One region of the Shewanella sp. MF05913 genome, then DNA from elsewhere that is predicted to be linked to it. Evidence: predicted binding sites of a transcription regulator. Region 1 holds the regulator's gene; the other holds the start of a gene.
What was found. Region 1 encodes LexA, which represses DNA repair genes until DNA is damaged. Its sites were predicted from a motif close to TACTGTATNNNNATACAGTA; they were not measured.

Region 1 (3,438 bases):
GGCTAACATACCTGTTTTAGGGGCAAGTAAACGTCCGGTACGAGAACGGCCACCTTCAGTGAAGTATTCAACCGAATAACCTTTAGCAAACAGTTGGTCTAAATACTCACGAAACACAGCAGTGTATAGCTTGTTGCCGTTAAAGCTACGGCGGATAAAGAACGCGCCACCACGACGGAACATCGGGCCTGCTGGCCAAAAGTTTAGGTTAATTCCCGCAGCGATATGCGGTGGCACCATGCCCTGATAATACAAAATATACGACAGTAGTAAGTAATCCATATGGCTGCGATGACACGGCACATATACAATTTCATGACCATCATGGTGTAATTGGCGGATTTGTTCAGCGCCTTTGATATTGATACCACTGTATAGCTTGTTCCACAGCCAAGTAAGGAAGCGCTCAGCGATACGGATTAAACTGTCTGAATAGTCCGTGGCAATTTCATCTAAATATTCAATGGCTGTTTCACGGGCTTTTTCAGGTGACACTTTCTTGTTAATGGCTTCTTCTTCAATCGCTTTTTTGATTGAATCCGACTTAAGCAACGAAGCAAAAAACATTTGTCTGTTGGGCAGCTGCGGGCCCGTCATCACTTTACGTTGACGACTGAAATGCACTCGAGCTACACGGGTTAATTTGTGGGCAATACTTTTATCGAATCCATGTTCATCTGCCATATAGCGTAAAGATAATGCATTAGAGAACTGGACAAAGTTATGTCTACCAAGAAACAAAATCATTAGCCATTTACGTAACCACGTTGGGCTTTCACGCTCAAGCACTGCCGCCTTCATGCTGTCGTCTTCTTTACCAGGCGTGCGCCCCCAGTACAAACTCACGGGCACGAGTTGAATATCCAAATCCGGACGTTGACGATGAAGCGCCAATAAACTGGTGAAGCTATCGATAAACTTTTCACCACTTTCGCGTTTACCAAAGAGTGGCTTACGCCCCTCCAAACACACAATACGTGGCACTTTTAAGCCATCAACGATGAGTGGGTCATATGGACTCGGCATTCCAAAGCCCTCAGTGATTTCGCTTAGCGCAGCGGCATCACTGATTGACTCTGTTTTCATGACATAAACCAATGGTTTATTTGGATCTAAATTAAGATCATCAAAAGGGTCATGCGGGACAACAATGGTTTGAACCATCGATTTCTGTACCCATTTTAATGCACGTAAAAATATTGAATTTGGTTTTGACATAGTTACTTTCGCAATATAAGCCACTGTAATATTGCTGCATAGGATACCAGAAACCACCCTTGATACACTATCTGGCTGTTTTATCTTTACTTTGTGAACAGTCCCGAACTGAACAACTCAATTAAAATATAGAATGAAACTGATATAAAACATACTGATAGGCAACAATGCCGTAACAAAAAACAAAAAACGGTTGGTTAATACTTGCGCGAACAAAAACACTGTATATAATGACAGTCACTGTATAAAAAGACAGGAATCATCATGAGACCGTTAACGCCGCGCCAAGCAGAAATTTTAGACTTAATTAAAAACAATATCGCCGAAACAGGTATGCCACCGACTCGTGCTGAAATTGCGAACCGTCTTGGCTTTAAAAGTGCAAATGCTGCCGAAGAGCATTTAAAAGCACTCGCCAAAAAAGGCTTTATCGAAATCATGCCTGGCACTTCAAGAGGTATCCGCTTACCTCATGAAGAACAACAAGAAACAGGATTGCCGCTGATTGGCCAAGTCGCTGCTGGTGAACCCATTTTAGCGCAAGAGCATGTAGAGCAATATTATCAAGTCGACCCAAACATGTTTAAACCCGCAGCCGATTTTTTACTGCGAGTACGTGGCGACAGTATGAAAGACATTGGCATTTTAGAGGGCGATTTACTTGCCGTACATAAAATGCAGCAAGCACGTAATGGCCAAGTAGTTGTGGCCCGCGTTGAAGACGACGTCACGGTGAAACGTTTCGAGAAAAAAGGCAATGTTGTCTATCTACATGCCGAAAACGAAGCATACACCCCGATTAAAGTAGACTTAAGTTGCCAAAGCCTCACCATTGAAGGGCTTGCCGTTGGCGTTATCCGTAATGGAGATTGGTTATGAACAAACTAATGGGCACTGCCCCACGCCACCCAGGTTTATGGGCTGATTCAACAGAAGCAGAATTGTATGGCAACCAAACCATTCAAACATTACAAACCGTCACTCAAGGTGAGTCTGAGTTAGGGCAACTGTGCAGCCAGTTAGCAACCTTAAGCCGACAAGGACGCTGGATAGTGCTCATTAGTCCTCCGCATATTGGTTATAAGCACATGCTGGCAAGTGCTGGTGTAAGAATGGACCGGATCTTATTAGTACACACTAAAGATGAAGTTGAAACGTTATGGGCAATGGAAAAAGCATTAACCAGTGGCACTTCAAGCGCTGTGATTACCTGGACGAGTTCACTCGATGCACGTGACAGTCGCCGTTTAGAAATTGTCGCCAAAAGTGCACGTGCTTTAGGTGTGGTAATTGAAGATGTGAATACTCACTTACCTGAAAAACATCAAATCGTTAATCCAACAATGCCTTCTGCAACAAGTAATTTTTCAGCATTTCATTAAGTACGAACCCTTCAACACCAAGCCCTGCATCCAATTCAGGGCTTTTTTTTACCTTTTTTCAGCCAATTAGCGAACAAAGTGATCTTGATCAATGTTTAATCTACAAGTAATGTTGTTAACAAGGATGAAACATTTTTTATCTTTTATTTGACGTAATTTGGCAGATAACACCGCCATCGATGGGAATACGTCAATACAATTTGATTAGTTCAGTCGTAGGTACAAGTGTGGTGTTCAGCTAACAATAAAAGCGTAAACTGCCAGTTTACAACCACCAAGTTACTTTGAGGTCATCAAACTTTTTTGGGAACCGAAGAGTTTGCATAGAGCAGAGACTTACTGTGTGACTCTTCTTTGTAGTTGCTATTTGCAATTAGCAGAGGAGAAGTCTTGTGAAGCAATGGTGGTATTGTTTATTGGTTGTGCTGATAGCACTTCCGCTTGGGGCTGCAGAAATGCCCCTCAACATGACTCAAGGCGTAACAGATATCAGTGGTAAGGTTTACGACCTCCACATGACCATTTTATATATCTGTTGTGCTATTGGGCTAGTGGTGTTTGGGATCATGATTTACTCAATGATCTATCACCGCAAATCTAAAGGCGCTGTCGCGGCCAATTTTCACGAAAGTACTAAAGTGGAAATAGCCTGGACAGTCATTCCGTTTATCATCTTAATTGCTATGGCAATTCCTGCTACTAAAACCCTGATTGCAATGGAAGACTCCAGCGATGCGGATCTGACCATAAAAATTACGGGGTCGCAATGGAAATGGCACTACAGCTATTTCGATAAAGACATAGAATTTTACAGCACACTCTCAACTCCAAGAGAACA
Region 2 (3,438 bases), on a different contig from region 1:
CAACTACCGGAGTAAGGTTTCATTATAAGTGGATTGATAGAAAAGTATCGATGGACGAAAATACCGCTAAAGATACAATTAGAGAGCTTGAGACTAAAGTAGCGCTTAAAAATACGAAACTAACAATAGAAGAATTGTATTTACTTGCGGAGGCCTATACAACGTTCGAGGACACCCTTACTGCATCAGAGATTTATGAAACAATTAACCAGCGTGAAGCTGCATTAGTGATAGATCCAGAACAAAAAGCCAAGGAAGAAAAAGAGAAGTTTCTAGAAAAAATTAAACAAATGAAAGCCAAGTCTAAATCCAAATACTAAGATGTATTTATTGACAAGATAATGTTCTTTAGAGCAACAAAATTATGCACGTCAAAAGACAAATTTATGATCTTAAGCTAGACAAATAAATGATCCACAAACGTTTGGTCAACATGGATAAAAGGTTCTAAAACAAGAGAATGACAGATTAACGTATCCCAAATGACAAATATATGTTCTCTAATAACAAAAAAATGTAATTTACAGCGTATTTACGAACAATATATGAGCAAATCGCTTATTTATTAACCTTGTGGATAAGTGGCAACAAAAAAATGATCTCAAATGACAACTTAATGATCCTCAAAGACAGGTAAATGATCTCCAATAACAATTAAATGATCTCTAATAACAATAAAACGATCCGAAAAGACATAAAAATGTTAGCATTACATTTTTATGTTGCTACTAAGATAATGATTTAAAAGGTAAAAACAGTTGCTGAGTGGCTTCCCTATAGATCTTTATAGCTCTTATATCTTGTATATACTTTATAGATCTTTATAAGGGTTTCTATTAAATATCTTACAAGAAAAAACTAACGAACCCTCAACACATCCATCGAATAGCAATAGCTTAAAGTGACCAAATAAAGCATTGCATGTAGAAATGCTATGGCTACATAAAATGCATTAAACTGAATGATAAACTCCACCAAATCTACATAAGCAGCTGGTAACAACATTGATAAAAACAATGTAAATATGATCAGATACAAAATACCTAACTTACTTTGAGATAAATCTGCTTTACTTGGCACTGAAAATACAATCAAAGAGTAACTTAGAAATAGCCAGCAAAGCGTCTGAATAAAGCCTGTAGAGCTAAAAGCAATTAAACCAAGCAGATGAACTAGATTATGATAAAGAGCGCTCAAATCGTTGTTAAGCGCGTTTGCAACAATAGTAGAAGATGCGAAATAATCAAACACGTCTGGCATAAGCCATTTTGTAACTAAGATAAACGCAAAGGTCCCACCAAACAGAGGTGCTATACCAATCACCAGGTTACAAATGGGTGAGAACAGCGATTTTTTATAGTTATAAAGCAAATATCCGACCGTATCTTGATCTGAAGGTTTGTAAAGCTGTAGCTGTTGAACCCTGTAACCAAAAGGCATACAAGCTAGACACGCAATAAAATGCGATAACTCATGAACCGGGATGCCGACAACACCAATGGACTTATAAAAAATCTCATTAGATATTTTAGCAAGCTGGTTACGTATAAAAACAATAAACATAAACGACAATGCGCTTATGAATATTGAGTATAGAGATTGAAGCTGTATAGCCAAATCTAAAAAATTCATTCTTAATAAAAATCTACATTAATGACTAGTTTGAATGTTTGTAGGACAAACGCCAGCTGAGTATAACTTTTTCCATGCGTCACTTAAAAGTTGATCATCAAGTGCATTAACCACATCACGTCCCAATAGCTCACGAACAGCGATATGACTAATTTGTTCTATCTGAAGTTTGACACTAAACCCATTCTCTAAAAATTTTTTATCTAACGACGCCAAAGTCTGTTTACTAAAAATCGACATCATAATTTTATGTATAACTCTGGCCAACAAGACTGAGCGCTCTTCCTGTTTACAAAATTTTTCAATACCCAACATCGTTTCCTGGTCAATGTAATAACTCGCAGGTAAATTCATTATTTGTGTTCCCATATCTTCGTATTAAAGTACAAACACTTCAACACGAGACATAAAACGCGCTAGCGAAAGACATCTTCGTTTGTACAAAGCAAAATATTGAAACTTATTGAATGAATGCTATTATACTGTTTTTATATACAGTGGTAGTGGGATGAACATCATTATAAGTTCGATAAGTGCAGGAATAACTGGTTTTGAGTCACCGGCAAACGGGTATATCCAGAAGGCTTTAAGCTTTGACGATTTATTGGTTGAACATCCTAGTGCAACATTCATAGGTGTTGCGCAAGGAGAATCGATGATTGGCTCTGGTATTTTTGATGGAGACATATTGATTATAGATAGACAGGTCACAGCACAGACGGGTGATATTGTAGTTGCCAATTTTAATGGTGAGTTTGTTTGTAAAATTCTGGATTTAAAAAACAAAGTTCTCATATCATCTAACGATAAAAACCAACCTGTACCCATTCACAAATGCGATGTATTTAGCATAGAGGGTGTTGTAACGAGGTCGATTAGGTGTCATCGAAAAAGCCCGCTTTTACAACTGTAGTAAGGTTGTGACTTTCAGGGTTCTTCTGTGTATTTGAATATTTAGAACGACAACCTACCCGAATGGAAAGCCAACAGCGATACGATTAAGTTTCACAGAATATTATTGGTGAACGGTCACGTTAAGTGTTGTAGAAAAAATCTGAAAATTAAACGTGAACAAATGAAAAACCGATGTAATCATAACTATTTCATTTCAAACTGTATTGACGACATACTCAGAATATTTAAGGCTAACAGAACTTTATTGTGCGAGTTAAGGGGTCAGCCTTTACAGCATCAAACAACTTTATGCCGCTTAACGTTGTAGAATATTTACCATCTAATTGTGTTGCCTTACTTAGTTCGTAAGCACCATCTTCAGCAATAGCCAGCTGATAGCTATTTTGATGAACTGCATATTCTCATGCATCGCGATCACCTAATACCATCTAAGCCGATCACCTAATACCATTCATCGCGATCACTCAATACCATCGATGCCGATCACTTTTCGGTCAAAATAGTATTGAGTGATCGGCTTGAATAGTACCGTTCGTTTTTTGTCTGCCAGTAGGTGTTTTTAACCGTTATTCTTTTCATTTTTGATGATGAGAATGACCATGCCAACGGCACCTATTTCAATGCGTAAACTCAAAGAAATTTTAAGACTAAAATACGGCTGTAAACTCAGTCATCGTCAGATAGCAAAAAGCTTATCTGTTTCACCCTCAATCGTGTCTAAATATGCCTGTAAATCAGCAGAGCTAGACATTACTTGCTGGCCGCTTGATGAGAAGTGGGATGATAACGCTCTACAACAAGCGTTTTTCAAAACAAAGCCTCGTTTAAAAGGCTTTACCATTCCTGACTGGTCGTTAGTTCAACAAGAGCTTCGGCCTAAAACCATGACGT

Region 2: the regulator LexA is predicted to act here: its motif matches at 2,113-2,132, upstream of AC19MV_RS20625 (LexA family protein).

Annotation. Positions count from the first base shown of each region.
Region 1 covers NZ_JCAYNT010000004.1:181,429-184,866, forward strand. Annotated here, with positions in the region: gene plsB (glycerol-3-phosphate 1-O-acyltransferase PlsB) at 1-1,218, opposite strand, end outside; gene lexA (transcriptional repressor LexA) at 1,483-2,097, shown strand; gene AC19MV_RS07895 (cell division inhibitor SulA) at 2,094-2,600, shown strand; gene coxB (cytochrome c oxidase subunit II) at 2,993-3,438, shown strand, end outside.
Region 2 covers NZ_JCAYNT010000026.1:100-3,537, reverse strand. Annotated here, with positions in the region: gene AC19MV_RS20640 (replication initiation protein) at 1-320, shown strand, start outside; gene AC19MV_RS20635 (hypothetical protein) at 859-1,563, opposite strand; gene AC19MV_RS20630 (hypothetical protein) at 1,651-1,986, opposite strand; gene AC19MV_RS20625 (LexA family protein) at 2,141-2,545, shown strand; partial or broken gene AC19MV_RS20620 (IS21 family transposase) at 3,147-3,438, shown strand, end outside.